Regions from separate parts of the Shewanella sp. WE21 genome, predicted to be linked through region 1. Evidence: predicted binding sites of a transcription regulator. Region 1 holds the regulator's gene; each other region holds the start of a gene.
What was found. The regulator sigma-54, encoded in region 1, starts transcription at its own class of promoters, with help from an activator protein. The targets are predictions, from matches to a motif close to GTTGGCACGNNNNTNGNNT.
Positions count from the first base shown of each region.

Region 2: the regulator sigma-54 is predicted to act here: its motif matches at 3,608-3,626, upstream of CKQ84_RS04830 (TorF family putative porin).
Region 3: the regulator sigma-54 is predicted to act here: its motif matches at 4,397-4,415, upstream of flgA (flagellar basal body P-ring formation chaperone FlgA).
Region 4: the regulator sigma-54 is predicted to act here: its motif matches at 1,285-1,303, upstream of CKQ84_RS17340 (YccF domain-containing protein).

Region 1 is NZ_CP023019.1:2,671,558-2,679,391, forward strand. Features, by position in the region: gene ptsN (PTS IIA-like nitrogen regulatory protein PtsN) at 1-223, opposite strand, end outside; gene hpf (ribosome hibernation promoting factor) at 226-513, opposite strand; gene CKQ84_RS11600 (RNA polymerase factor sigma-54) at 542-2,020, opposite strand; gene lptB (LPS export ABC transporter ATP-binding protein) at 2,128-2,859, opposite strand; gene lptA (lipopolysaccharide transport periplasmic protein LptA) at 2,856-3,410, opposite strand; gene lptC (LPS export ABC transporter periplasmic protein LptC) at 3,397-3,957, opposite strand; gene kdsC (3-deoxy-manno-octulosonate-8-phosphatase KdsC) at 3,954-4,505, opposite strand; gene CKQ84_RS11625 (KpsF/GutQ family sugar-phosphate isomerase) at 4,505-5,482, opposite strand; gene mlaF (phospholipid ABC transporter ATP-binding protein MlaF) at 6,126-6,944, shown strand; gene mlaE (lipid asymmetry maintenance ABC transporter permease subunit MlaE) at 6,941-7,726, shown strand; gene mlaD (outer membrane lipid asymmetry maintenance protein MlaD) at 7,783-7,834, shown strand, end outside.
Region 2 is NZ_CP023019.1:1,119,597-1,127,430, reverse strand. Features, by position in the region: gene CKQ84_RS04840 (bifunctional diguanylate cyclase/phosphodiesterase) at 1-1,673, shown strand, start outside; gene rimK (30S ribosomal protein S6--L-glutamate ligase) at 1,852-2,757, shown strand; gene CKQ84_RS04830 (TorF family putative porin) at 2,817-3,509, opposite strand; gene CKQ84_RS04820 (HU family DNA-binding protein) at 3,802-4,074, opposite strand; gene CKQ84_RS04815 (response regulator) at 4,234-5,031, opposite strand; gene CKQ84_RS04810 (hypothetical protein) at 5,114-5,494, opposite strand; gene CKQ84_RS04805 (DUF4240 domain-containing protein) at 5,622-6,131, shown strand; gene CKQ84_RS04800 (hypothetical protein) at 6,145-6,459, opposite strand; gene CKQ84_RS04795 (hypothetical protein) at 6,595-6,903, opposite strand; gene CKQ84_RS04790 (DUF3016 domain-containing protein) at 7,182-7,706, shown strand; gene CKQ84_RS04785 (GGDEF domain-containing protein) at 7,750-7,834, opposite strand, start outside.
Region 3 is NZ_CP023019.1:3,470,466-3,478,299, reverse strand. Features, by position in the region: gene flgE (flagellar hook protein FlgE) at 1-641, opposite strand, end outside; gene flgD (flagellar hook assembly protein FlgD) at 724-1,494, opposite strand; gene flgC (flagellar basal body rod protein FlgC) at 1,519-1,935, opposite strand; gene flgB (flagellar basal body rod protein FlgB) at 1,938-2,342, opposite strand; gene CKQ84_RS15335 (protein-glutamate O-methyltransferase CheR) at 2,486-3,325, opposite strand; gene CKQ84_RS15330 (chemotaxis protein CheV) at 3,426-4,346, opposite strand; gene flgA (flagellar basal body P-ring formation chaperone FlgA) at 4,552-5,259, shown strand; gene flgM (flagellar biosynthesis anti-sigma factor FlgM) at 5,335-5,658, shown strand; gene CKQ84_RS15315 (flagella synthesis protein FlgN) at 5,661-6,086, shown strand; gene CKQ84_RS15310 (LPP20 family lipoprotein) at 6,214-6,663, opposite strand; gene CKQ84_RS15305 (FlgO family outer membrane protein) at 6,660-7,292, opposite strand; gene CKQ84_RS15300 (flagellar assembly protein FlgT) at 7,573-7,834, shown strand, end outside.
Region 4 is NZ_CP023019.1:3,902,188-3,910,021, reverse strand. Features, by position in the region: gene CKQ84_RS17345 (pyridoxal-phosphate dependent enzyme) at 58-1,107, opposite strand; gene CKQ84_RS17340 (YccF domain-containing protein) at 1,375-1,782, shown strand; gene CKQ84_RS17335 (alpha/beta fold hydrolase) at 1,818-2,708, opposite strand; gene CKQ84_RS17330 (M14 family metallopeptidase) at 2,705-3,745, opposite strand; gene CKQ84_RS17325 (ABC transporter substrate-binding protein) at 3,911-4,657, opposite strand; gene CKQ84_RS17320 (AMP-binding protein) at 5,011-6,723, opposite strand; gene CKQ84_RS17315 (DUF6508 domain-containing protein) at 6,863-7,243, opposite strand; gene CKQ84_RS17310 (EVE domain-containing protein) at 7,521-7,834, shown strand, end outside.

The DNA of each region.
Region 1 (7,834 bases):
GCTGATCTATATCGGCTAGTCGACCATGTGGAATGGCGATGCCGTTACCTATACCTGTGCTCCCCATCTTTTCGCGCGCCACTAGGCTTTCGAATATCTCTTGAGATGAGAGGGTCGGGTACTGGGCAGCGACTAAGTCGCTGATGAGTTCCAGTACCTTTTTCTTGCTGCCCGGAGTGGCGCAGGTAGTGCACTCCGGCCGCAGTATGGTACAAAGTTCCATTATTAGTGTTTTGTTAACTTCTCTTTGTGTTTAATAACCTGACGGTCAAGCTTGTCAATCAGGGCGTCTATAGCGGCATACATGTCAGCATGCTCTGAAGTAGCAAAAACTTCACCACCTATGAGGTTTATTCTCGCTTCGGCAATCTGTTGCATTTTCTCAACATTGAGCACAACGTGCACATTATTGATCTGTTCGAAATGGCGTTCAAGTTTTGAAAACTTTTCTTCTACATATGCACGTAACGATTCGGTAATTTCGATATGGTGCCCACTTAGGTTTATTTGCATAGAAACGTCCTCCGATATCCACTGTAGGTTATAAACTTTTACGCTGATTAGAAGGTGGAATAAGCATAGCCTCTCGGTACTTCGCAATGGTTCTGCGGGCTACGTTGATCCCTTGTTCTGCCAGAAGTTGTGCCATCTTACTATCGCTTAATGGTTTTTTCTGGTTTTCCGCTGCCACCAGTTTCTTTATAAAGGCTCTGATTGCTGTGGATGAGCACTCACCACCATCGTCAGTACCGACGTGGCTAGAGAAGAAGTATTTTAGTTCAAAAAGTCCCTTAGGGGTATGCATGTATTTTTGAGTTGTGACCCGTGAGATGGTGGACTCATGCATTTCTACCGCTTCGGCAATATCGTTAAGCACCATAGGCTTCATGGCTTCTTCACCGTACTCAAAGAAACCCTGCTGATATTGCACTATGCAATTAGCAACTTTAAGCAAAGTATCGTTACGACTTTCTAAGCTCTTAATAAACCATTTAGCCTCTTGCAGATGGCCGCGAATAAATTGGCTATCGGCTTGGTTTTTGGTACTGCGTGCCATAGAAGCATAATGTTGATTTACATTGATTTTTGGCATGCAGTCAGGATTAAGCTCAACGACCCAGCGGCCATTTTTCTTCGACACAGACACATCTGGGATAACGTATTCGTCATTATTGGGCGTGATCAACAAACCTGGGCGAGGATTGAGGGTTTGGATGAGTGCTATACCATCCCTTAATTCATCTTCTTTTAATTTAGTCTTACGCATCAACAACCTAAAGTCTCGGGCGGCGATCAGATCTAAATGATCTTTGATCAGCATGCGGGCGTTTTCTAGGTTGGGAGTATCAGCGGCGAAATGCGACAGTTGGATCAACAGGCATTCACTTAAATCGCGGGCGGCAACGCCTATGGGATCAAAATGCTGAATACGCTTGAGTACGGCTTCGACTTCGTCAAGCTCAACTTCAGGATTGCCCATGGCTTCGAGAATTTCTTCAGTGCTTTGGGTGAGATAGCCCTGATCGTCGATGGCATCAATAATGGCGGTGGCAATGGCTAAATCGGTTTCAGAAAACGGCGTGAGGTTTTTTTGCCATTCTAAGTGTTCGTACAAACCTTCACTGGTCTCGCCTTGGAAGGGCATATCGTCTTCACGACTGCCGCCGGGGCCTGAGTTTGGGGAGGCGGTAAACACTTCATCCCATGTGGTGTCCATGGGGAGCTCATCGGGCATGGATTCTTTGGTTAGCGACTCTGCCGTGTCTATGGTGGAGCTGTCTTTTTCTGGTGGCAGAGTGCTAGATTCACTGAAATCCGTATCGGATAGCGTTTGGTTTACAGGGGTTTTAGTGGCGTCGAATTGATCCTCTTCCAGCTCGAGAAGGGGATTAGAATCTAATGCTTGCTGGATCTCTTGCTGCAGTTCTAATGACGACAGTTGCAACAGACGTATGGCCTGTTGTAATTGTGGCGTCATGGTTAACTGTTGACCCAGTTTGAGCTGGAGTGACGCTTTCATGTTACCGCTGATCCCTACGTTATTATTGTTGGATGAGGTCGCTTATTATTATCTTGAGTGAAGCCCAATGGCGGTATAAATTGCCTCCATTGGCTTCGCTCGATTAACTATAGCCTGAATTGTTCACCTAAGTACACAGCCCTAACTTGCTGATTGTCTAAGATCTCTGCAGGAGTTCCTTCGGCAATCAGGTTTCCGTGACTCACAATATAAGCATGTTCACATACATCTAATGTCTCGCGGACATTATGGTCTGTGATCAGTACGCCAAGGCCGCGACTTTTGAGTTGTTCGATAATCTTCTTGATGTCGATAACCGAAATAGGATCGACGCCGGCAAACGGTTCATCGAGCAAAATGAACTTAGGATTAGCGGCTAAAGCTCGCGCAATTTCGACGCGACGACGTTCGCCACCCGACAATGACATGCCTTGGCTGTCACGGATGTGGGTGATATGAAACTCTTCGAGCAGATGTTCTAGTTCTTCTTCTCGTTCTTCGTTTTTAAGTTCTTTACGAGTTTGCAGTACTGCCATGATGTTGTCATGAACAGTTAGCTTACGAAAGATACTGGCTTCCTGCGGTAAGTAACCTATGCCTTTGCGGGCACGCAGATGCATAGGATCTGCGGTTAAATCATCATCGTCGATAAAGATATGTCCCTTATCGCTCTTCACTAGCCCGACAACCATGTAAAAAGTCGTGGTTTTACCTGCACCGTTTGGACCGAGTAGGCCAACGACTTGACCGGTTTTTACCGTCAGACTGACGTCTTTAACCACTTGGCGACTCTTGTAACTTTTCGCCAGATTTTGTGCTCTTAAGGTGATTTGGGTCATTTAGAGTCCTGCTTTTTTACAGGTTTATCCGCCGGAGCGTCTGATTTAGCATCATCTTGATAGTTTTCAGGCTGAATAATAGTGATCACGCGATCGTCACCACTGCCAGTACTCTCGGCCATCAATTTCTGTTGAATCATGTTATAGCGGATTAAATTACCTGTAACTTGGCTACCCGCTTGATCTAATGACGCCATACCTTTCAGTGTTAAGGTGCGGCTTGCCATATCGTAACGAATTTCTTTCGCGCTTGCCGATGCTGGGCGACCATCGTCTAATATCTGGCTATACGTAGCAGGGTTGCCTGTGGCGACCAAAGTTTTGCTATTTTCACCTTCAGCGGAAAATGCACGCAGTTCATTTGCTTGGATTTTTATTGAGCCTTGGGTAACTTCAACTGGACCAAAGAAGATGATCTGGTTGTTTTTGATATCCGCAGTTTGGCTCACAGCTTTAATTTTGACTTCTTGCTTTAAGTCGCCGACTTTCGCGAAAGCACTCATGCTCATAATTAGCATTAGGCTGGCAAGTAATACGTTATTTTGCTTCATATGTTCCTACTACCTGACTGGTCAATTGCACTTCTTGCGCGTTGAGGTCGGCATAAAGGCCTTGGCCTTGAATATTAAAATCTTTCCCTGTGACGTAAATGGTACGGTCAGAGGTCATTATCATAGTGTTGAGATCGAGTTCCAGATAACTGGTGGACAAGGTCTGAATCGGTTCTTCTGGGCTAATGGCATCGATAATAACATTATTTTCTAATACAACCTTGCCAGTTTCCTTGTTTAGCTTGCCCTGATCTGCCCTGAGCTGCCATTGTGCTTTACCTTGGTCTGGATAAACAAGATAAACAGGTTGAGTAAAGAAAGTTTGATTCGTTGAATCATAATGTTCCATGTGTTTCGCCGTCACACGGCTATTCACTAGTCCTTGCTCATTGAACTCAACACTGCGCAGATCTTCAACGATGAAATCTGGGGTATTTTGATCTTTTACTCTGTTATCGGAATCACCGCTGTGTTTGTTCTGGACCTGCCAGTAAAGCGCTAGTGCGGTTCCAAAAAAAGCGATAATCGCGAGTGTCACACGACTCATATACTCATTCCATGGGCCGAAGTGAATTTATTTTGACTTAGGAGTAACAGATCTGTGAGTTCACGCAGTGCACCGTGGCCACCATTGAGCGTAGTCACAAAATGGGCGTGTTGGCGTACATAGGGGTGGCCGTCAGCAACACTGACCGCTAAACCGACGACATTCATCACGGGGAGATCGACAATATCATCACCGATATAAGCCACTTCTTCTGGGGTGACACCATAAAGTGCGAGCAATGCTTCATAGGGCTCGAACTTATTGTCTACGCCTTGGTAAATATGGGTAACACCAAGGGCTGTCATACGGTTTTCAACGATTTTGGATTGACGTCCTGTGATCACGGCGAGGTTGAAGCCGCTGGTGAGGAGTGAGCGCACGCCATAACCGTCACGGGTATGGAAGGCTTTGAGCTCTTCGCCACTATTGCTCAAGTAAATACGGCCGTCGGAAAACACCCCATCGACGTCACAAATCAACAGTTTAATCTTTTGCGCGCGTTGCCACACATCATCACTGATTGGGCCGTAAAATCCTTGCTGTGGCATTAAATGACTCCTGCTTTAACCATGTCTAGCATGTTAAGAGCGCCGATAGGATGGCGATCTTTATCGATAACAATTAATCCGTTGATGTTTTTTGAGTCCATCACTTGCAGCGCTTGGGCGGCCAATACATTATCCGTGATCGTGACGCAGTTACGGGTCATCACATCGGCAATGGGCGTCGTGCGTAAATTCACTTCGGCATCGATAACGCGGCGTAAATCACCATCGGTGAAGATACCAACCAGCTTGCGCTGATCATCGATAATCGCCGTCATGCCTAAGCCTTTCTTGGAGATTTCGTACAGAGCTTCTGTGATGCAAATATCGTGGTTGACGAGCGGTAAGTCATCACCGCTGTGCATCACATCACTGACTTTTAACAGCAACTTACGTCCTAAAGCACCGCCGGGATGGGACATAGCAAAATCATCACGGGTAAAGCCTTTAGCTTGTAGTAGCGCAATGGCGATGGCATCGCCCATCACTAAGGTCGCGGTAGTGCTCGACGTTGGGGCAAGTCCAAGTGGGCAAGCCTCTTCTGGGACTTCGATACATAAATGCACTTTAGATAATCGCGCCATATTCGATTCGGGTTTACCTGTTACCGCGATAACGGGCACGCCCATACGTTGGATGACCGGCATTAAGGTGAGGATTTCGCTCGACTCACCGGAATTTGAAATCGCTAAAATCACATCGTTATCGGCTAATACACCCAGATCGCCGTGGCTGGCTTCACCCGGATGCACAAAAAATGCGGGCGTTCCTGTGCTGGCGAGGGTGGCAGAAATCTTATTGCCGATATGGCCCGATTTGCCCATTCCCATGACAATCACTTTGCCTGTGCAGTTGAGGATCAACTCGCAAGCTTCTGCAAATTCAGCCGAATCAACATATTGATAAAGATTGTCTAGGGCTGACTTTTCAATGTCGATAACTTTACAACCCCATTGGCGCAGTTGTGATTTGTCTACCATGTCTATCTCTCTTTTTGCATTGTCTTTGTCGCCCCATTGATGGGATTGGAATAGCACAATTTGGTACGCGATAAAGATGATATGTAATAGGCTTTCTGCCAAGTATTAGTTTGTTTTCAGACAATTTAGCTTATGTCTTACTGTGGTTTATTACCGAAAACAGCAAAACAATTGCGGCAGGCTAGAGCGATTGATCCGACTCGTCAAGTTCAGCTGCGTTAGCTATTCACGCACAATAACGTGTTTAGCGGCAGAAGGTCTTGAGCAATATCATCGTCTTTGTCGTTTATTTCAATGGATTTATTCCATATCGCAGCGGGTATTACCCTATGGGATGCCTCTATTGCGCAATTGCGTATCGACTCTCCCCGATAAAAGTGGGCAAAGAGTGAGCTAAGTGCGAACGAATTAGCCAATACTGCCAATTCTGCAACTAGGTTGAAAACATTAAGTAACATTTTACCTGTGCAGAGTGAAAACTTAGGGCGCATTTTCGCTGTAAATGAGGCAAATTGAAAGTATCGCAGGGCGATAGTGTCGATTCGGTTGTAGGTTAAAGCGCAATTACGTACAATTTGCGGCTCTTCGATTGGTCAGTCTCGGAAGACTAGGATCACCTCATTTGCAAATGTCGGAATCAAGCATGACTCAAGAACAAACGCCGTTGGTTGAGATCCGTAATTTGGGGTTTAGCCGCGGTCAGCGTGTGATATATGAAGATATTAGCCTGTCCATTCCAAGGGGCAAGGTGACGGCGATCATGGGGCCGAGCGGCATAGGCAAAACGACCCTGTTGAAATTGATTGGCGGCCAATTAACGCCTGACCATGGACAAGTGTTATTCGACGGTCACGATATCCATGGCGTGAGTCGCAATGAATTATTTAGTCTGCGTAAGCGGATGAGCATGCTGTTTCAAAGTGGCGCGCTGTTTACCGACATTAATGTGTTCGATAACGTGGCGTTTGCACTGCGTGAACATTCTGGACTGCCTGAAGACATTATTCGCACTATCGTGCTGATGAAGCTTGAAGCCGTAGGTTTACGTGGTGCAGCTCAGATGATGCCAAGCGAGTTATCCGGTGGTATGCAACGCCGCGCCGCATTGGCTAGAGCCATAGCGCTTGAACCTGAAATGGTGATGTACGATGAGCCTTTTGCAGGGCAAGACCCAATATCGATGGGCGTGTTAGTAAAGCTTATTCGTGAGTTATCCGATGCGCTGAATCTGACTTCAATTGTGGTGTCCCACGATGTGGATGAAGTGCTTGGCATTGCCGATTATGTATATGTGGTGGCTGACAAAAAAGTCATCGCCCACGGTACCCCTGAAGAATTAAAGTACGCTGATAATCCGCAGCTGAAACAGTTTATTCAAGGTGCTCCGGACGGCCCTGTGCCGTTCCATTATCCGGCAAATGATTACCAGCAAGAATTAATGGCAAAAGGAGTTGGCAAGTGAAGTTAATCGACAGTATTGCCGACTTAGGCCGCAGCGCGATTGAGTTAGTGCTCGGCTTTGGCCGTGCAGGCCTTATGCTGTGGGGCGCGATTTTTCGCTGGCCACGCGTGCGTAAAGGTTTTCCATTATTAGTGCGCCAGATTTATGTGGTCGGTGTGCAATCTATGGTGATTATTTTAGTCTCAGGACTCTTTATCGGCATGGTGCTCGCACTGCAAGGCTACAACATCTTAGTTGGTTTTGGCACTGAAGAAAGCTTAGGTCCTATGGTGGCGCTCAGTTTACTGCGTGAGTTAGGGCCAGTTGTTACCGCGTTATTGTTTGCGGGACGGGCGGGTTCAGCATTAACTGCTGAAATTGGTTTAATGAAAAGCACTGAGCAGCTTTCCAGTTTAGAAATGATGGCGATTGACCCATTAAGGCAGATTATTGCACCGCGCTTTTGGGCTGGAGTGATCAGTATGCCATTGCTGGCGTTGATGTTTACCGCTGTAGGTATTTATGGCGGGCACCTTGTTGGCGTGGAATGGAAAGGGATCGACAGTGGTGCGTTTTGGTCGATTCTGCAGGCGTCTGTCGAATGGCGTCAGGACATAGTTAACTGCTTGATCAAAAGTGGTGTGTTTGCCGTAGTGGTCACTTGGATTGCGTTATATCGCGGTTATCAAGTGATCCCAAATCCGGAAGGCATCAGCCGTGCAACGACCCAGACTGTCGTTCAGTCGAGCCTCGCTGTATTGGCATTGGATTTTTTACTGACAGCCCTGATGTTTGGCCGCTAACGGAACACTGCGGATTTCGACACAGGTTAGATGGATTAACAGAGTGGTAGCTGAACATGTTGACACGAAAAATTGAATTATTAGTGGGTGTGTTTCTTTTAACAGGAT
Region 2 (7,834 bases), 1.6 Mb from region 1:
CGATCATCCGAGCACTCAGACAGTCAAAGTTGACTTTTAATGTGGTCGAAGCAAATTGTGCATTTGATGGTTTAAATCTCGCATTAGAACGTCATTTTGACGGTATTCTATTGGATTATTTATTACCCGATGCTAATGGCTTAGAAGTGTTGATCAAGCTCAATGCCATGACGCAAGATCAGACCGTAGTCGTTATGCTGAGTCGCTATGAAGATGAGAAACTGGCTCAGCGCTGTATTGAACTAGGGGCACAGGACTTCTTGCTTAAAGATGAGGTCAACTCGCGGATACTAACCCGTGCAATTCGTTATGCGAAACAAAGATCTTCAATGGCGTTGGCGTTACGTAATAGTCACCAAAAACTAAAAGAGCTAGCTGAACACGATTCGTTGACTAAGCTGGTTAATCGCTATGGTTTTGAACTTTGTCTTAATCGAGCGATAGCAAGGGCCAAACGTTGTCACGACTATTTAGCCGTTATCTTGCTCGATTTAGATGATTTTAAAGCGATCAATGACACTCTAGGCCATCAGACGGGGGATATTCTTTTAGTTAAAGTAGCCGCTCGATTAAGTGAAGTATTACGAGATGGCGACATTATTGCCCGTTTAGGTGGGGACGAATTTGTCGTGCTAGTCACTGATAATGATTATAAATATTTCCCTATGATTGTGGCTAATCGATTGCTCAAAGTGTTTGAGGACGTATTTTGTCTCGGTGATAACGATGTGCTTATTGGTGCCAGTATCGGTGTGGCTTTTTATAATGAAGCGGCTTCGAATAGTTCTGAGCTGATGAAATGTGCCGATATTGCCATGTATCGCGCTAAAAAAATGGGCCGAAACCAAATTCAGTTTTACTCAGAAGCTTTAGATAAAGAGGTGCGTTACCGTAATCATATCGAGTCGAGTTTGCGTACTGCCTTAAAAAGAAATGAATTTAAGGTTCATTATCAAGCGCAAGTGAATGCGAAAACCCATCAGCTGGTGGGGATGGAAGCCCTTATCCGATGGCAGCATCCTGTAGACGGCATTATCACCCCAGATCAATTTTTACCCATAGCCGAAGAAATTGGATTAATGGAGGACATTGATGATTGGGTGCTTGAACAAGCCTGTATTCAGGCACAGGTTTGGTTAACCCAATTACAGCCAACAGGGAGAGAATTTACCATTGCCGTTAACCTGTCTGCATCGCAAATTGGAAATGAGAACCTGTTTGATAAAATAGCGAATACGCTGACTAAGACAGGACTTCCTGCTGTAGCATTAGAGCTTGAAATTACTGAGAATTGCCTTATTGAAGATCCCCATGAACATGCCAAAATGCTCGATAGAATCGCCGAGTTAGGGGTGCGTTTTGCCCTTGATGATTTTGGGACGGGTTTTTCGTCCTTAGAACATATCAAATTGTTTCCCATTAGCGTGCTGAAAATCGATAAAAGCTTTGTCGCTTCCTATGATAAGGATGATAAAGACACTCGTTTGCTCGCTGCATTACTTAACTTCGCCCATGGGTTTAATGTCATATCAGTAGCTGAGGGCGTTGAAACAATTGAGCAGGCTGAGTTTTGTACTTCTCGCCATTGTACTGTATTACAAGGTTATTTGTTTTCTCGTCCCTTAGATGCAACGGAGTTTGAGGCTAAGTATATTCTGCCGCTGTTAATTTAAACGAGTTCCGAATGTGATAGGTCTTGAAGTATTTCATTAGCATAATGATTTCGTCTGGTGAGGAATATTTTCTTGCATTACACTGAGCAATAGACAAATATCAGCCCCTTTTTCTGTCGCTGTGCTTTTGGTGCCGCAGAACGGTTTATTCACTCATGCTTAAGTTGGTCACTCAGCAATGAAAATAGGTATTTTATCCCAATTCCCCCAGTTGTATTCGACACAACGTTTAGTCGCGGCTTGCCAAAGTCGTGGACATGAAGCTGTCGTGATCAATACGCTGAATTGCTACATGAATATTAATTCTATTAAACCTAGCATTCATTATGAAGGTACTGAATTAATTGGGTTTGATGCCATCATTCCGCGTATTCATGCTAGCGTGACTTTTTATGGTTGTGCCGTTGTTCGTCAGTTTGAAATGATGGGCGTATATGCCGCGAATGATTCAATCTCCATTGCGCGTTCGCGGGACAAATTGCGGGCACTGCAACTACTTTCCCGCAAAGGGATTGGCATGCCAGTGACGGGTTTTGCCAATAAGCCAAATGATATCCCAGATCTCATCAATATGGTGGGCGGCGCTCCGTTAGTCATTAAATTACTCGAAGGCACTCAAGGGATTGGTGTCGTACTCGCTGAAACTAAAACGGCTGCTGAGAGCGTGATTGAAGCATTCTTGGGGCTCAAAGCGAATATCTTAGTACAGGAATACATTAAAGAATCCAATGGTAGTGATATTCGTTGTTTTGTTGTCGGTGACAAGGTTGTTGCTTCGATGAAGCGTCAAGGCCCCGAGGGTGATTTTCGCTCAAATCTGCATTTAGGGGGTTGTGGTGAGGTGGTAAAAATCACCTCTGTTGAGCGTAAAATGGCTATTGCCGCTGTGAAGGCGATGGGATTGGTTGTCGCGGGAGTCGATATTTTACGTTCTAACCGTGGCCCACTGATCCTTGAGGTTAATTCGGCGCCTGGCATTGAAGGGATTGAGCAAACAACAGGGATTTCAGTGACTGAGCCCATTGTTGAGTATATCGAGAAAATGGTTGCGGCCCGTAAAACAAACCGGTCAATTATTGCCTAATAGGTGATAGTGATAAAACGACGCCACTTTTTAAGGTGGCGTTTTGTTATGCTTAGAGCCTATAGATCAAAACTGTAGGAATATCCGAGTACTAGTTTGGCATCATCATCGGTGAGATCGGTATCAGAGACCATAAATGACACTGTGCCTATACTGGTATCAGCGCTGAGAGTCACGTTATAGTCGGCATAATTATCTTCGCCAAACCAAGATTGGACGACATCACCGTTTGAGTAACCATAGTGCACTGATAAACTCAGCTTTTCAGTGAGAGGAACGGATACCGTCGCGGCAAGATAACTGAGATCTTTATTATCTAAAGGATCGGCGGCCAGATCGTCACCGGCATTGATGACTTGGGAGTAAGCCAGTTCGAGCCATTTCCACGTGACAGCAGCATGGAGCTCACCAAAATCAATACTGCCCGGCGCGTCTGGATAGGCGTAGTAGAGATAGCCAAAGTCGTAGCTGATGTCTTCGGTAATACTGCCGCCATAACCCGCATATAGATCAAGCTCGTAGCTAGTATCATCACCAAAATCCACATTCGATGCCCAAGTTCCCGCATAAAATCCAGAATCGTGGCTGTAGTCAAGGCCACCTTGGATTGCGACCGCATCTTTAGTTTGGGTCGCACCGCGCCATAGATAATTAGAGGTACCGCCAATGTTGCCTGATACGGCTGCAAAGGCGTTGCCTGCCAGTAACATTCCCGTCGATAAGGCCAAAACGCTGTACAGTGATTTCTTCATGCTCATCCCCTCGATTGACTTATTTATCGATTCACCATTGGCACACTCAAAGTCAGCTGTGGTCATTAGTGCATCTTGGTTTTTTTCTAAGGAAGGATTTGCTAATCACATGCCACTATTACAATGCCATGTAAAACAAGGTATTAGAACTCGTAATGTTAATGAAATGTTTTTACTTGCCAGTTTGTGGGGCAGAGGCGCACTTTTGTTGTGCAAAAAACATTCAGTACTTCACTGGGATTGGGCAAAAAAAAACGCCTCACAATGGAGGCGTTGTATTGAATTTTATAACTTAGTTTACGCTGTCACGTAGGGTTTTACCTGCTTTAAACTTAGGCACTGTCGCTTCAGCAATTTGAATTTCTTTACCCGTTTGTGGGTTACGGCCAGTGCGAGCGGCACGAGTCGCTGTTTCAAAAGAACCGAAACCTACGATGGAGATTTTGTCACCATTTTTCATTGATTCGGTAATAGCTGCTTCAAAAGACTTCAATGCGCGTGCTGCTTCTACTTTCGTTAGATCGGCATTTTCTGCAATTTTGGCGATTAGTTCAGTTTTGTTCATTTTTATTGTCTCTTCTTTCCGTAGATTTATTTGAAATAAGCGTGCCTAACATGCCATAAGGTTTAGCACTTGGAAAGCCTTTTGCGTCTAGCGTGCAGCAGGATGTTCAGTAAAGCGCAGAATATTTACTCAGTTCGTGATTTAAGTTTTATTCTGGTTTTATTCTTCTAACAGTTGATAGAGTAATTTTTTAACAAGTTTGGGTTCAAAGGGTTTGTCACATAAGGCATTTACACCCGCTTGGGACACATTGCTGAGGTGGGTATCGTTGGCTTCGGAAGACACCATCAAGATGGGAATGTGTGATTGTTGGCTTTCATTGCGGATAAATTGTGTCAAAGCTAGCCCATCTACACTCGGCATATTGTAATCAGTGATCACTAAGTCGAACATATTGTGTTTCATTAACGCTATGGCTTGCGCGCCATCCTCGGCCTCGGTAATTAGCTTCATCCCTAAGTTACCAATCGTGCGTTTAATGACGTTTCTTGCCATACGGCTATCATCGACCACTAATACACGCACATCTTGTACATCGAAATTACTCAGGTCGAGTTCATCGTGGCTGAGTAAATCAATCGTGGCATTCAATGCTGTGCCTAAATGGTCGGCACTGAAGGGTTTAGGTAGAATCGCTACTACACCCGATTGGCGGAATATTTCAAGTTGCTCACGGCGGCACTCACTCGAGACCAGCATAAATTGGATATCTTTGCAGTCAGCGTTGGCCCTTAAGTAGCCCAAGAGATCGATGGCAGTGCCATCATCGAAATGCATGGCGCTCGCAATAAGGTCAGGTTTATGGCGAGCAATAATATCTTTAGCGGCTTCTATGTTTTCTGCGGTTTGAATGCTGAGAATGCCTTCTTGTTGTAAGCGCTGAATAATAATTCGACGCTGTGTCTCTGAAGGTTCTACTAAAAGAATGGAAAGTTCACTGGGCGATAAATGGCTCATAGTCTACTTCAAGTTAAGAGTCGTAAGTATTTTACTGGGTCGCTAAGCTACGCTATTGATAACAGCTTAGCAACAAAGTCCATTACTGAGTTTGGCGGGTCAAATAGTGTCTCGTGACCTTAGAAAATGCGATCCAATACTGCACGAGTAAAATAACAATAATGCTCACTGTGAGTGGCAACATAGGAATGTTGTGGCCAGAAACAACTACTTTTACATCCTCAGGGGTAATGCGATAGGCAATAATTGCTGTAATCCCCAGTGCCGAGAATCCTAAGGTTTGCATGCCAATATAAATCTTCAACACTAAGCTAGACCACGGCGCCCGTATGAGTATGCCAACGAGCACGGGGAGGACACCTAGGGTGAATACATCAAGGGATTGAGTCATCACAGTACGCCAAAGTGCAGCAATGCTGAAGAGGCAATATAACGTGATCAGTAGTATAAGACGTTTAGGCATAGATTGAAGTGCACACCAGTAGCAAAGAAGATGAGCAAGTGTAGGAAATGCCCTAATCCGAGTCCAGTATAACCGTAATATCGTGTAGAATATGCCTTTTTGCTAGAGGCTCTAATAGGTGACGTTTATGACAGAAGTTGAGTTTTGGGGTTTAGTCACGCGAACGGAAGCGGCGCAATCACAGGAGTCTTTGACTCAAGCACTGAAGCAGAAACTTGCCGAATTGAGTAATGAAGAGTTAAAAGCTTTCGATAAAATCTTTGGTCAGCAGATGCGCCGTAGTTATCTGTGGTCTGTTTGGGGGGCGGCTTACATTATTACGGGCTGTGATTCTGAATATGCTTTTGCCGAGTTTAGGTGTTTTTTGATTTCACTCGGTAAAGAAATTTTCGAAGGTGTGGTTAATCAGCCTGACACCCTAGCACGTTTAGCCGCTTGGCCAGAGCGAGATGCCTATGCTTACCCTTTTGTAGATGAATACGACCTTATCGCAGGGCAATTATACGAAGATAGAACCAGTGAGGAACTGCCCTTTATGCCATCGGGCAAGGCGACGCCCGCGGGTAAAAAATTTAGCACTAAGCCCAAGGATTTAAAGCGGCAATACCCTGAGCTGAGTGCCCGTTTTCCATTTTAGTCTTGGCAATACCTTATGAGCGTAAGCAAGCGTTGGTAGTGACATCGAAGGTCATGCCGTATTTAGGGCAGATGTCGCTCATAAACTCATGTTCTTGCGCGGTTAATTGTTGACTAAAATCTTGCTTAAGCTGCTCTGTCATTTGATGTTCAGCCGCATTTTGCATCTGAGCCAATTTGCTCAAATGAGTGTTAACTGCCTGTTGCTGGCTGATGGTCAATGGCGCAGCTTGGCTTGAAATACTTGCGCTAGTTCCGATTGTCAGCAGTGCCAATAAAGCGAGTTTTCGTGAATATGGGTTGAATAGATAAGCCGTTTTTAGGTTCATAGGTAAGCTCCAAGTTAAAAATTACGTTTAACACGTTAGTTCTAAATCGTGCATCCTTAGATGGTAAAGAAAACGAGTTGTACTGTGAGGAGTGGAGTTTATTGTATAAATATTGAACCTATGCTGAATGGTTAGTTAGTGCTCATTCTTCATTTCTTCGCATTGAAATCCTTGCTTACGAGTATCGAACTGGCACATAGATCCACATTCCCAAGGCACATTGTCGTAGAAGGCAGATTGTTCGCGTGCAAAATCGCGGCAAGTATTATAGCTGTCAAAGTTATCGGTTTTTTTATATTTTCCTGAATCATAGCCATGGTTGTAGATAAAGGCTGACCAAGTTTTAGGGCCAGTATTTTTGTCACTCGGGGAGATAAACCAAATCGCACTTACGACGCAGGTAAACAGGATAAGAATGAACACAGGTACAACAGGGAATTTCATTTTTTATTAAGTGGGCAATGTAAACAATAGCGGAAGGATAACGCTTTTTTTGTCGTTATGCGCGTGAAATGTTCACAAATTGATAACTATGCACTTACTTGGTGCAATTTCGATACAAAAAGATACGTATCGGTTGTGATGGTTAAATAATATTTACTTAATTATACAAAAGCTTACGACACATTTGCTGTACTTATATCAGTTTTGCGTTAAGCTCTAGTTCAGGTTAGATTTTGTACTGTGGTTCTCAGAAAGTTATCTAGGCCTTGGAGGCAAACATGAAAATTCAGTCCCTTTTACTCGCAGGTGTATTAAGTTGCAGTGCGGCTTGGGCGGCCGATGAAGCGCCTGTGGATCCCGTCACCGAAGATGGTGTGGTTAAAATTGTTTGGCAAAGTCCTAAAGATTATCGCGATATAAAATCATCAGGGGAGCTCCAATCCCGTTATGAGAAGCGCTTATTTGAGACCTTAACTGAAAACATCAATAAAGAAGCCGCAAAGATTTTAAAACCAAATCAAAAGCTTGAAATGACCATTACCGATGTTGATCTTGCGGGTGATATGCGTCCAACATTTGGTGCGACCGCCAATGATTTACGCATTATCAAAGACATTTATCCGCCACGTATGACTTTTTCTTATCAAGTCTTAGAAAATGATAAAGTGATTATCGCGGGCGATGAAAAACTGTCGGATATGGGGTTTATGGGGGGGATCCAATCTTTAAATGATAAACCTTTTATGTATGAAACCAAAATGTTAACCGAGTGGTTAAAGAAGACGATTGCACCACAACTTTAATGACTCATATCGGGCGGTAATGCTGAGGATTTAAGCTGTTTAGCTATGCCGTTAGTGCCTGAGTGTCGATAATTAGATGATTTTCTAACAGGTAAAATCCATTATTTGCGGATTTTGCCTGTTTTTTT
Region 3 (7,834 bases), 800 kb from region 1:
TTGGGCTTAACAAAATAAGTGGTCATAATATGTGGCTCACCGAGTGAGTCATAAATTGTCATTGATGTAACGTTATTGTAGGTTTTTGCATCTAGAGGATCGAATGCCGCGGGGTCGAGTGCACTTTCCTTAGCATTTAAGTTCATTTGTAAAGTAACATTCTCAGTCTTTACAGGGCTACCTGCAGTGTCTGGTATTTGTACCGGCTTAGCCGTCGTTAAACTCACTGATGTCGAGTTCCCATCTTTATCCACTGGGAAAGTTTGCAAATAATTACCAGCAGAATCAACCATGTAATTATTTTTATCGACCTTAAATGCTCCAGCACGGGTAAACGAGTGGTCTAATGTACCCAGTTCAGAGGCAGTAACGAAAAAGCCACCCCCTTTAATCGCCATATCAAGGGAGTTATTCGTCAACTGTAAGCTACCTTGATGGAATTGCTGTGCCACTTGGCTCGTCGCAACACCACCACCGACAGCAGTTTTAGCATTTGAAAAAATAGAATTAGCGTAAACATCCGCAAATTCAGCACGGGACTCTTTAAAGCCAATGGTGTTCGCATTAGCAATGTTATTCGCCGTAGTGTTTAAATCTTTCTGCGCAGCAGAAATGCCACTCAATGCAATGTTAAACGACATAATTCACCTCTACACTTGACTCAATTCATTTATGAGCGATTTACGCCCAATTCGGATGCTGCAAAAATTCTTTTATACAAGCTTAGGTTTCAGACACAGCTAACACATCGGTTAACTTGATGCCCATACCGCCTCTCAAGTTAAGAATCGCGCCAGTACTGGCCGTACCGAGAGAAACGCTGGTCACATGAGCATAGGTCGAGACTGGCAATTCTTGGGATTTCCCATCCACTAAACCACTCGCCTTGATCGTATAGTTACCTGCGGTTACAGGTTTTCCATCTTTATCGAGGCCATCCCAGTTAACATCGACATTGCCCCCCTTACTGCCATCAACTTTAAAGGTGGTCACAACTTGGCCTTTCTCATCCTCAACACGTACAGTAACTTCAGGAATTTTAGCTGGCGTGCTAATCACACCTTTTATTGTTGGGCTTTCAGCTGAAATGTTACCTGTATCAGTTGGGATCAACACCTTGCGACCAACAAGTCCTGATGCCTGTAATGCTTGGCTTGATGTCATAACACCGTTTAAATTAACGATTTCCTTATTCAACTTAGTAATACCATCAACCGTCGAGAATGATGCCATCTGCGCAATCATTTGGTCGTTGTCGACGGGCTTAAAGGGATCTTGCATCGATAACTGTTGGCTTAATAACGAGAAAAAGTCATCTTGAGTTAACTGCTGGCTTTTTGCTTCCGGTACTATTGACTCTTTTGGCAAACGTATGCCATCAAGAAACGGATTACCCGTTGAGCTGGTTGATGAATTCGTCGTAACGGCATTTGGCTGACTCTTATTTTGAGCCGTCTGCGCCGACGCTTGGTTAATTTGATTAATGAGGCTCACAGCTTACCTCCTAAGTAACACATGTTATTTACCCATCCCAAGTGTTTGTTGCAGCATAGACTTAGCTGCTTCAGCGACTTGAACATTCATTTGATATGAGCGCGAAGCAGAAATCATATCTGCCATTTCTTCCATGACATTAACATTCGGTTTATAAATAAAGCCGTCCGCATCCGCCATTGGATGATCGGGCGAATATTCTTTCAGTAGTGGTTTATCACTTTCTACAATGCCTTTTACCGCAACGCCTTGAGAAGCTTGTTGCTGACTTTGGGCTTTAGCCATTTCGGCTTCAAAAATGGGATGACGGGAACGATAGGTCTTATCTACACTACTCGAGACGGAATCCGCGTTAGCTATGTTGCTCGCGGTGGTGTTTAGCCTGACCGATTGAGCAGACATTCCCGAGCCAGCAACATCAAATATGCTAAATAAACTCATGATTAATCCCCTCTCAACGCTTTCTTCATGCCACTAAACTTACTATCTAAAAAACCTAGCGACATTTGATATTCAAGTGCATTTTGCATGAATGCCGATTGTTCCTGTTGGATATCAACAGTATTACCATCACCGGTATCGGGTTGATTTGGCACACGGAACTTAACAAATTGCCCAGTCAACTCCGCAAGCCCAAAATGCTTATCTGGCTCTTGCATTTCAAGACTATTTCGCTGCAGCTGTTGGCCTCGAGCGGCCTGCATTGCCGCAGAAAAATCAACATCGCGGGCTTTGTAATGTGGCGTATCCGCGTTAGCGATATTGCTTGAAATAACTTCAGCCCGCTGCGCTCTAATACCGAGAGTGTATTGATGCACACCCAGTGCATTATCAAAATTGATCGCCATAAAATTGCCTCCTCGTGTTCTCACGAAAACAAAGCAATTCATGTGCCAACATCAGGAAAATTTTGAGAATAACAACAAGGATGAACAAGCGATGAGTAAAAAATTACCGACAATTGTCGGTAATTTTCTTTAGAGCGGCTGAGTTAAGTCTTTTTTTGGTAATAAATGCCAGGGTTACAACGAACCATATCAAACTCGTCCGTTAAACCAGCGATAGATTCTGATGCACCGAGAAATAAAATCCCTTTGGGATTGAGAGCGGCAGCGAATTGCCGCAAAATTTTTGCCTTTGCCTCTGGTGCAAAATAAATCAGCACATTGCGGCAAAAGATAATGTCGAACTTGCCAAGCAGACTATAACTCTCGAGTAAATTATGCGCTCTAAAGTTCACCAACCGCTTCACATTGTCCTTTAACTTCATATTGCCTGAAGGTAATGCATCAAAAAACTGACGCTTACGTTCTTCAGATAAACCACGCGCTAATGCCAAACTATCGTACTCGGCATTTTTGCAACGTTCCAACATGGAAGGAGATAAATCCGTTGCTTGAATCGAAGCACTACCAGCCAGGGCACCAGGCTTCTTCTGTTGATACTCAAGAATAGTCATAGCCAATGAGTATGGCTCTTGGCCAGACGAGCAAGCCGCAGACCAAATTTTAAGCGGACGCCCCAGACGACTGTATTCAGGTAGTAGGACATTATTCAACAACTCAAATGGATAACGATCACGGAACCAAAGGGTTTCATTAGTCGTCATAGCATCGATCACTTCAGCTCTGAGCGCACGCTCAGTAGGCTTCATCGAATGCTTAACCACATCAGATAAGGATGGCAGGTTATATTTGCCCATCAAAGGAGCAAGACGACTGCGCACAAGATATTGCTTATTTTCACCCAGTACGATGCCGCTGTGTTGCTCTAAGAACAACCTAAATTGATTATATTCAGCCTCAGCGAGTGATTTATTTGGCACATTCACATCCTAAATCCTATAGCAAGCACCAAAATCAGTGCGAAACCATCATGTTATAAAGTCGAGATTATAGCGTAAAGCGTATCTAGGTACTAACCTACAGCAATTACAAACTTAAATGCTTATTCACAGCAGCAGCCAGTTCGTCGGGATTAAACTTAGCGATAAAGTCATTAGCCCCCACTTTTTGAACCATTGCCTGATTGAATACACCACTTAACGAAGTATGCAGTACCACTTTAATATGCTTAAGCTTAGGATCATCTCGGATTTCAGCGGTCAGGGTGTAGCCATCCATTTCAGGCATCTCAATATCAGAGATTATGAGGGGGATCTCATCGGCCACATTATCCATCTCTTTGGCGATCTCTTTAAGCTTGTCTAATGCTTCGCGACCATCTTTTGCGGTATCAATTTGTAAATTCAATGACTCGAGTGAACGAATAATTTGTTTACGCGCCACGGCAGAATCATCAATAACCATAATATGATAATGCTGAGTTCTGTCGAGGGTCAGTTTTTCATTGGCTTCTTCACTGATAGCCGTTTTAACTGGTGAAATCTCATCTAAGATTTTTTCCACATCGAGAATTTCAACTAATTCACCTTCAATTTCAGTCACAGCTGTCAGATAAGAATAACGGCCAGCACCTTGCGGCGGAGGCATAATCGCTTCCCAATTCATGTTGATGATCCGCTCAACAGAACTGACCAAGAAGCCTTGAACACTGCGGTTATATTCAGAAATAATGATGAAACAGTTTTCAGTGCTCGCTAAAGGTTTTCCCCCTGTTGCCGCACTCAAATCAATCACTGAAATGGTTGTTCCACGAATATGAGCAACACCCTTCACATAAGGATTAAGTTTAGGCAAAGTGGTCAGTGGTGGACACTGCAGTACTTCTTTCACCTTAAACACGTTAATCCCAAACCGTTGACGACCGTTTAATTTAAAAAGCAGTAATTCTAAACGGTTTTGTCCAACGAGCTGGGTTCGTTTGTTGACTGAATCAAGAATACTCGACATAACTCTGCCTTGTTGTTCTGTTTATGTTCGGCCCTATAACTCAGTTGAGTATAGGCATATTAATTGCTTACGTCTTATCTATCGATAAACATAGTCGAAACTGAGTCAATCTTCTGACAGTGATGCAAATTATTATTACAGTGGTCAGCTTCGAACTTAATAAAAGTATAGGTGCATTCTGGCGTTACAAGCTAGTCTCTTCATTATGAAAGTAAATTTAGTCTGTTTTTTTAGTCTTTTCACCCTCTTCATGCCCGCTTTTGCGAGTGCAGAGCCTATTGTCCCCACCGTATCGGCAATCTCAGAATTAGCTAAAGCGCTTATTTCAGAAAAAATATCCGTTCCAGAAAATGCCAAAGTAAATATTTCGCCACAGATGGTTGACGCAAGAATGCTGCCGTCACAATGTTCATCTCCAATGAAAGTAGAACTGGCTAGCGATAGGGAAATTAGCCGTAATAACACCTTAAAAGTCAGCTGCGATACACAAGACTTAGCTTACCCTTGGCAAATCTATATCTCGGTTCGGGTGGATATCTTATTCCCCGTTGTTGTCTCAACCGAAATCTTAGCACCAGGCGAACTCATCTCTCCTAGTCAAGTAGAAGTCCGTTACATTGAACAAAATAGCTTGAGAGGTGCCGAATTCGATGACCCGAGTAAATTGGCTGGCGTGCGAGTAAAACGACGAGTAGCAAAAGATAATCCAATATTAAGCAACAACTTATGCTTCGTTTGTAAAAATGATTCGGTATCTATCTACGTTCGTTCAGGCTCATTCGAGCTCAAAACAGTGGGCGAAGCCCTACAAGATGGCAATAAAGGTGATCGGATCAGAGTCAAAAATAGCAGTTCAAACAAAGAACTAGATGCTATAGTCACAGGCATTGGCGAAGTTGAAGTAAGAATGTAAAATAATCTAAAGCTTTTTTGTAAGCTGCCGATACCCCAGTTAAGAAATCCCGTACACACGACGCTGGAGCCTAAAATGGCAATTGATATTAGCAAACTCAATACTGCAACGACTGCGCAAGTTCGTTCAGGCGCAACGAAAACGAGCAGCGATCAATCTGCTCAAGTTGCTGCAAAATCGACAACACCACAGAGAAGCGATTCAGTGGTCATTACGGCCCAGGCACAACAACTTCAAGGAGCTCAGACTAAAATGGCTAGCCTTCCTGAAGTTGATCAAAAGAAAGTAGCCGAAATCAAACAAGCTATTGCCGAAGGTCGCTATAAAATTGACCCTGAAAAGTTGGCTGCCAATATTGCAAGTTTTGAAGCCGAACTTAATGACTTAAATAAAGAGTAACTATGACTGAAATAGCTAAACTGGTAGATCTACAACACGCCCATTTGGCTGTTCTTAAGCAAATCATACTCAAGGAAAAAGGCGCTTTGGTTGACCAAAACGCCGATTTACTGCTTTCCCTTGCTAACGAAAAATCGCAATGTCTGAAAGAACTAAAGAATAATGATGATATTCTGGCAAAACACAGTGATAAATCGCTACTCACTCAGCAAGTCGAACTCGTACATAAAATGGCCGAGATCAAAGACGCATTGACTGAATGCAAAGAATTAAACGAACAAAATGCCAGTTTAATTGAGATGAATTTAGCGAGTTTAAATCGCTTTGCTCAAGCTTTACAAGCCAGCAGAAACGCCTCCAGCCTCACCTATAACGATAAAGGCAAGACCTCGACTATCTCAAGTTTAGGCAATGATTTAAAGGCCTAACAAGCGCATCACTCCCACTTAGCATTCCCTTTTCTAAGCTCTGATTAGATCTTAATGTCTTGTACAAAAAGAAAAGCCGCGTTAATACGCGGCTCAATACATGCTGTTGAACATACATTCAATAACGCTAGAAATACGTCACTTCCTTCACTCGTTGTGGACGGTTCTGTTGTTGATAAAGCGCCCAAACCTGTGAAAAATCAAGTTCTAACTCAGTGACATAATGCTCGCCTGCTGGATAACTCTTAACGACTCGTGCGCCGCGGATCACGCCAGAAACTGACGCTTTGACATTATCGTCCGTCAACATCCAATCACTGACACTGCTATTTGCCGTTATTTTCTGCCCATAAACTTGTTCCGCTAATTCACGATAAGCCACAATTTTTGATGCCTGCATAGCCATCAACACTCTTTGTGATTGCTCTTTAGCCGGTTGAGTCGCTAAGGGCGCATATCCTATAGCCGTTAACTTAGGAAAACTCGGCGGCGGCACATCTTCCCATTGCACATATCTATCTTTAGCAGCGCAGCCAGTTAGCATTAGCGCCACAATAACTAAAAGGTAGCGTTTCATTTTCCATCTCCTAAGACACGCACTTCATTCATGCCTGGACTCGCCTGACGATATAAGATGCCATTTTGTGACACAATTTGCTCCGAAGGCTGCATGTAGTTTGCCAACTCTTTTTGAGTCACAAAAGTTTGAGATGCCGATACCACGCGATTGTTACTAATGTTCACAATCCGAGTATTGATCGCCATACCATTGGTTACTACGCTCATAGTCGAAACGACAAGATGCTCAACAGGAAGATCTTTCGACAATTTTTGCCAATCTCGCGTCAAAATAAAATCCCCGTCAGATGTTACTCTCAAGCCATCAGCTAAGTTTAAATCCACCACATTAAACTGAAAGCTATGGAGCGATGTCATTAATCCTTGCTGTAACTGTTGCGCTAACGCATTAGTGCCATTCAAATCGCCCACTAATACTGGTGTTGCAATTACGATAGGTTGATCAGCACGCAAAGCATCATTTTGCTTAACGAGCTCAGTCACTATTCGCTGTGCTAAATGGTTAATCACTGCCGTTGGCGGCAACCCATTGCCATCCACTAAACTCGGTTTGGGCGGCGTAACTGGTTTAGCTACACATCCACCTAACATTATCAATGTTAAGGGAATAATCACACGCTTTAGCATTGGATTTACCTCATCTATGGGTGCATTGCCAGTCAAATGACTCACTTTCTAAGCTTCAAATTTTTAATGAGTAACAAAAACCAGCAATCTTCGGACCAATATTAACCTCAGTCCGACAATATTCTTCTATTACGCAGTATATCGACTGTAACAATGGAAACTTTATCAAAAGTTCTCATACTCAGGCACGAAATTTGCTTTATTGCCATATTAGATTAAGAGTCAGAAAACTGGCTCGATTGGTAATATCGCCATTAGCTTAGCGATAAGGATTGAATTGATGCACATAACAGGTTCAGCTTCGCTCATCATTTTGAGCCTTTTACTACTTTCTTTGCCCACCAGAGCCGAATGGATAGAAGCCAGCGGAGAAGCAACTATTATCAATGGTAATACAGCTCAAGCAAGGGAAGAAGCAATTAATCAAGCTGTTAGCTATGCGACATTAAGCACAGGTATTCAAATATCCAGCGAGCAACAAACCTCTAATGGTAACCTCACACAAAATAACTTTGCGATAAATCGCAACGCCCAAGCCATAA
Region 4 (7,834 bases), 1.2 Mb from region 1:
ATTCCCCATCATTCAATGTCATAAGCTTAACTTAGGCATGACACAGCTTCAAACACATTATGTCTTAGCGTCACTAAGTAAATATCTGGCACCGTGGGCATAGCTACTTTGGCCAAATTTACGCTGATAACGCGGCAACATGGTCTCGTTCCCCAATAATCCGCCTTGATGCAAATACATCACATGACCTGGTTCACTACGTTGTAAATAATCTTCAAGCACAATAAAACCTAAGGGATCGTAGAGTAATTCAAACTGCACGCCTGAGGCGCAGACCCGCTGCCACATGGCATAAAATTCGGGATAAAGTTTACCAAAATGATATTTCTTGCCGACATTAACAATCTGTGGATGCTCACTGGTATTGGAATTAAGTAAGGAAAATTGCAAGCGCAAATAATCATCGCCACCGACAACAGCACAAGTCACGACGCGAATATCCGTTTGCTGACGGATAAAATACTGATTTAAAAATAACGCAGTCGTTCCCGTCCCCGATGGTAAAAACACCGTTAAATCAACCAATCCATTCGCATTCGCAAACAGTACTATCTCTTGCGCCAATCTATTAACCCCGTATTCGGCGTAAGCACAGCGACCACCCTCTGGGATAAAAAGCGCCGTCGGCTCATTCACGAGTACTTGAGCCTCGATATAATCTGGGCAACTCAGTCGCACATCGCCCACTTGCGCAGTAGGGTCAGGCCTAGCATTAAGATTTGACAAAACGTGAGGCTCAGATTGCGACTGAGTGCACGCCTGCTTTTGTGCTATTAACACACTTAAATCGATAATATTAGCGCCATTCGCTAAAGCGGCAGCGTAATTGCCCGTAGGATGTTTAACCACTTGACTGGCAATATGATCTACATAAAAATCACATTGCCAGCCTTTCATCTTCGCTAATGTTGACAATGAATACAGTGAGTTAGCCAATGGCGAGCCGTGACCTATCACCTTGCTGATGCCTGCAAACTCATGATCTAAAAAATAGCCGAATTTGCGAGCTTTATTGCCACTAAACGCCGGATGCAGTAAATCATCACGTTTTAGGAATATGTCTCTGCCAGCAAAGGCAAATGTATCGACAGGGGAATTTGCAAACATCAAGCAACTCAAACGATTAAATTCTCTGGTTTTTAAACCAGTTAAGGGAAGGCTAGTGTAACTCCGCCCTTCCTGTTACGCCCTTAAGAAATTATCAATTTGGCGAAAAACTAGTGAAAATGACACATGAATCTCGAATACATATAATTAACCAATTGATTATGAACAATTTAAATAGTTGGCATAGTTATCGCTTAGACATTGACATATATTCAATTTATCGAAGCTAACGATAAAGGCTAACAGGGTAAACATAAGGAGCTTTCAATGGCTGTATTACGCTTAATATTCAACATCGCTTGGTTTGTACTCGGCGGATTTGTGATGGGACTCGCTTGGTGGCTCGCAGGTATCCTGTGTTTTATCAGTATCATTGGTATTCCCTTCGGCCGCGCCTGTTTTGTTATCGGCGAAATGACCTTTTGGCCCTTCGGCCAAGAACAAATGAACCGTCGCCACTTAACTGGACGTGAAGACTTGGGCACAGGTGCACTAGGCATGGTAGGAAATATCATTTGGTTCTTACTGTTTGGGATCTGGTTAGCCATAGGGCATTTGGTCCACGCCTTCGCTTGTTTTGTGACGATTATAGGTATTCCCTTTGGGATACAGCATCTTAAGTTGGCTTTACTCAGCCTCACACCGATAGGCCAAACCGTAGTGGCTAAAGCTTAATAAGACTATGCGTTAACTGCGCTATTCATTCTCGATTATTTGGTTTCAAGAGTGGATAGCGCTTTGTCATCCCATACAGCAAATATCGCTTCGTTTAAGGCTATTTCTTCCTCCAATAAATCGTTGCAATCATATTGAGTATTGGCAGGCTCGCTATCCGCAGAAAACTGCACTTGCGGCTTAGTCGCCCCCACAATGTCCAACAGATAATGCGCCAGTTTTGCGGGTGCATCTATAGCGGCATCGTGACCACAATACGCGAGTACAATCAAATCGGTGTCAAAATGCCGTGCTAACGCCTTACTCGATGCCATACTCACCAGCGCATCACGGTCACCGCAGAGTACAGTTATCGGCACTTCCACAGTCAATGGACATTGGTATTGAAAAGCCGCCCAAAGTTGTCGCCATACATTGCGTCGACTTGGTGTGGTATCGCGGCGAAACTCACTCCACTTGACAATTAAATCTCGATCTCGCCGATGACGAAAACTGGTTAAACGCACTATAGTCGACTCGATTGGATGTAAAGCGTTACCCCGAGCCCGCATGAAAAAAGCCTTCAATGCATTCAGCGGGTTAAATCTTTGATACCAAGACGATAAATTCGCCGCACTGCTGTTTAATACAAAGACATGCCTTATCTGCCAAGGTCGCTGGCATGCCATTTCCAGCGCCAACATACCGCCCATAGACAAGCCGAGGAGATAAATAGTCTCCCCTTCCTGTGCCTGCTCATCCAATTGCTGCCACACGGCATGGGCATAATCGGCAATCTTAAGCGGACTTAATTCGTGGGATAGCGTCCCATTGCCCGGAAGATCCGGTGTCAGCACTCGCAATCCCTTTTGTCGCAGACGCTGATCGAAACCATTCCAATGGCGCTGATCACGCATTAATCCCCTTAATAACACCCAAGTTGTCATGACTGAGACTCCCGATACCAATAATGCCGTGCGCACTCTGTCAGCTCAGTCAAACGTTCAGGTGTTAACTGCTCTAACGATTGGGCATAGGCCGCTTCCATCATAAATTGCATGAGTACTGTATGCCTGCGTAAAATCCTATGGTGACGATGTGTTTTTTGTGGATTAAAAAAGCCAGCAAAATTAAATATTTGTCTAGGATTCTTCTTTATCCATGCCCAAGATCCCATCTCTAATGTCAAAGGTAAAAATGGCACCTGAGCAGAAGGATCAGCCACTTGGTGCTGGCGATAGAGATAATCCCAAATATCACCATGAGTGCGATAAAACTGGCTCTGCGGCGCCAACCGATAATGGCCGTGATGGGGATAACTCTGTTCAAATAATTGTTTTAGATGAAAAATATAATTGGCATTTTCGAAGGCGGTACGGGTATGGGCGTAGGGGAACCAGATATGATCACTCAAGCCAAATCCCGAGTGGGCATCGAGCGAAATCAAACTTGTGCTGCGACTCAACAGTTGTTGTACATAGGCAACTAAACCCGCAGTTTCCAGCTCCATTCCCCCAATACCGCGATACCAGGGCAGCCGTGACGATATACGCTGTCCTCCCACCATAAAGGACACTTTTTCACGGGATTCTATCGGAGCGTTACGCATCAAATCCACTTGATTACCATTGCCCCGCGTTCCCATGAATAACCCAACAGGATTCACTACAGGTACAAAAGCTAACCGCAGGCCCGTTAACATCTGTTGTAGGTGTTTATCCCAAACAAGCCGCTGCAATAAACTGTTTAACAATGCCAAAATAACTTGAGATCCAATACGCTCAACCCCATGCACGCCCCCCACAAAGAGTACTGTCGGACAAGGCGTATCTGTACCACCTAACTCAACACTGTAAAGGGGGAAATGCTCTTGGCGGAATGGAATGTCGGCAAGGATCTGATAATCTAACTCAAGATGATGAGTATCAATGAGTTGCTGCAGCGTATCTAACTCAAATGGAAGCTCAAAAGGAAGTTTCTTCATGTCACCTTAATCAATAAAATGAGAGAACAACTCATGCCGTTAAAGTGATACTAATAGTGAACAAAGACAAAATGATGACAAACTGCATATCAGAAGTGACTGTACGGGGAAATAAGCGGAAAAATAACGAGTAAAACAAAGAATAAACTATCCTAAAACCCTACATTAGTCTTCACGATAAAGTAGCTCTCCAATGATGGTTTCTACGTCAACCTGCGCTAAACCTTGGTCAACAATATCTCGCCAACGCCGTCCCTCTTCTGTATTACGAAACGCGATATAGAGCTGCTTATTCGCCAGAATTTGCCGATTGATTTGCAACTTTGTCGCCAGCGGCTGTAAGGGCTTTTGCTTGAGTAAATAGTGCAGAACGTTGACATCAATCACCGCGGCATCAATCCGACCCGCGGCAACTTTTTTAACATTATGCTCATCCGAAGTCACAGCTTCAGTCTGCTGAACACCGGAAACGATCATGCGATCTAAGGCCTGAGTATTCACATAATCTTTCACCACACCTAAGGTATAGCGATTAAGATCTTCAATATAATTCCAACTTACTGGATGGGACTTTTGCTCCACCAGCCCCAATGGACTTTCGCCAATCGGTTTTGAAAAGATAAACTTTTCAGTTTCTACATAGTATTCAGGAAAATAACCTATGTAGTCAGAGTTCGGCATAGTCGTAAGTTTGACAGCACGGCTCCACGGATAGAAATCCACGTCTAATTGATGTCCCATAACGTTCAGCGCCGCCCGAACTACGGCAATACTGGCACCCTGCTCCGTTAATTGCTCTCCTGAATAAGGCGGCCAAAGTAAAGAAGTGAGCATTAAGGTATCCGCTTTAGCTACGCTCAATCCCATAAAGGAAAGACAATACACAAGGAGCATTGAACGCCATCGAACCATTTAGTACTCCTTTGCCTGCATGGATTTACGACTACATCATCGACAACTTAACGCTTTCGTTTTTATCTGCCGAGATTTTATGACTGGTTAGATTTTATGACTAGTTTTAGTATAGCCATCAAGCCACAGCGGGGAAGTGAAGTTTTATTACAATTAGAATAATGATATTAGCAGCGAAAGCTAACTCAAAGTGCAGCTTGGCTTGATGGTATGACTCGCCGACTTTTTCGTGAGCCAATTAGCTTGTTCGTTTATCTGCTAACCGAAATAGCTAGATAGAATAAAATTCAAGCCGCATTACGCGGCTTGGAAGTCAAATATCAATAGTATTAATCAACTCAAAGCCAAATGACTTAAGCATTAATATCTTCATATAACTCTTGATACATCAGCTCGCGCATTTTGAATTTCTGAATTTTTCCCGTCACTGTCATTGGATACTGATCCACAAACTTGATATAACGCGGCACTTTAAAGTAGGCGAACTTCTCGGTGAGAAAATGACGAATATCAGCCTCTGTAATCGCGGCTCCTGATCGGACTTTGATCCAAGCACACACTTCCTCGCCGTATTTATCGCTTTGAACGCCAAAGACAGCCGCATCCTGTACATCTTTATGGGTGTAAAGTTTCTCTTCAATCTCACGGGGATAAATATTCTCGCCGCCACGAATAATCATATCTTTAATGCGCCCCACAATTTGCACATAACCTTGCTCATCCATTTGGCCAATATCGCCCGAATGTAGCCAGCCTTGACTGTCTATGGTTGCCGCCGTTTTCTCAGGATCATTCCAATAACACTGCATAATGCAATAACCACGACTACAAACTTCGCCGGGTTGATTAATTGGCAGCACTTCGCCAAATTCATCGACAATTTTCACTTCGGTATGGGGTAAAGCACGGCCAACGGTGAGAACGCGTTTCTCTACGGGTGAGTCGATTTCAGTAATGTGATTGAGCGGACTGCATTCGGTCTGACCATAGCCAATCAGCACTTCCTTCATATACATCAGGTTTTGTACTCGGCGCATCACTTCTTCAGGACAAGTTGCCCCCGCCATCACGCCGGTACGTAAGGAACTCAAATCAAAACGAGCAAACTCTGGGTGTTCCAACTCGGCAATAAACATGGTCGGTACGCCATGCAAAGCGGTGCAACGCTCTTGCTCAATCACTTGCAATGTCGTCAGTGGATCAAAGGATTCTCCGGGGAACACAGCAGTTGCGCCTTTAGCTAAGCAGACTAAACTGCCGAGTACCATGCCAAAACAATGGTATAAAGGCACTGGAATACAGAGTTTATCGTGACAGGTAAACTTCATCGCCTCTGCGACTAAATAGCCATTATTCAATATGTTATGATGTGATAAGGTCGCACCTTTCGGACTGCCCGTCGTGCCAGAGGTAAACTGGATATTAATCGCATCGTATGGGCTTAATTCCTTAGTAATCCACTCGAGCATTATCCTATCAGCGGCGGTCACATCAACGATCAAGTCATCAAAATTCAACATACCGACTGATTTCTCTGCGCCCATACGGATCACAAATTCAAGCTCAGGTACGGCTTTAGCTTGTAATTTACCCGCTGGGCAAGAGGTTAGCTCAGGCGCCAATTCATATAGCATCTCAAGATAATTGCTGGATTTAAACTTATCAGCACAAATTACCGCGCGGCAACCCACGTTACTCAGCGCGTATTGCAACTCTTCAGGACGATACGCAGGATTAATACACACCATGATGGCGCCAATTTTAGCGGTCGCATATTGAGTTAAACACCACTCGATATTGTTAGGCGACCAAATCCCTACCCTATCACCAGACTTAATACCGAGTTTTAATAGTCCTGTGGCGAGCGCATCGATTTGGGCAAGATATTGGCGGTAATTCCAGCGGATATGTTGATGGTGTACGACGACAGCTAATTGGTCGGGATACGTTGCCGCAATCTCATCAAGATATTGACCTATGGTCTTCTCAACGAGTTTAGGTGATGACTCGCCTCTAAACTCGCTAACATTGAGCGGGCTTATAACTTGGCTTGTAGGAACTGACATTAAGGCCTCCGTGCATTTATTATTATGGTTAGCGAGGTCCAAACTAACCAATCCACGGATCATGTCACAAGTAAAAAAGCACTTTATTAGACTAAAGAGTAAGACAAACGATTAGATAACAATCCATTAAAGCCCAGTGCTAACGGCTGATAAACTCAAAATGAGTACTCGACTTAGGCACATTTAAGCTTTGTAACCGCTCAACAATGGCCAGTAACACCCCTTGGCGACGCATATTTTCTAACACGCCGGGGCTAAAAACCTCGAGTCGCGTCATGGCCGTCAACAGCAACTTACATTGTGCGATGCTCGCATCACGAATATAGGCTGGTTTATCGACTAAGTAACTGTTGTTATACCAATAGTCCCAAGTGAAATTAGCCAATAACCAACCTTGCGTTGTCAGGTCATTAATAAATTCCAGCATACGCTCATGACTTAAGCTCACATCACCCGCCGTAAAATCCTTAAGATATTTAGTGTATAAGCCACAATCGGATGTCATTGTTGAAGTCCCCATAACACACCTCACAGGTTTTGGTTGCCTCTGCTGCCACAACTTGCACTACACCAGTCACACACCGAGATCGAATTTGACGCTTTGCCTTAGAAACGAGAATTTGCATAAGGCATACCAAATAAGATTGCTGTCAACAGGCTAAGCCACGTTATCTGAACGGAAACTTAATCAAACTCACAATGTTTGATATGGGTGACGAACTGGGGTATTCGACAAAATTCAGATAAACTCAGCGGTATTGAAGCGCTTAACGGCAACTATGAGTAAAGGAAACAAGATGAACTACTGGCTTATGAAATCGGAACCCGACGAATTCAGCATAGATGATCTTAAGGCTTGCCCTAACCAAACCGAAGCTTGGCATGGGATCCGTAACTATCAGGCGCGTAACTTTATGCGCGATGAGATGCAGATTGGCGACAAGGTATTTTTTTACCATTCAAGCTGCAAAGTGCCCGGTATTGTCGGCATAGCAGAAGTCGTGACAAATGCGTATCCCGACAGCACAGCCTTCGATCCCGAATCGAAGTATTTCGACCCTAAGTCAGATCCAACCAAACCAAGATGGCTGCGAGTGGATATCCGCTTTGT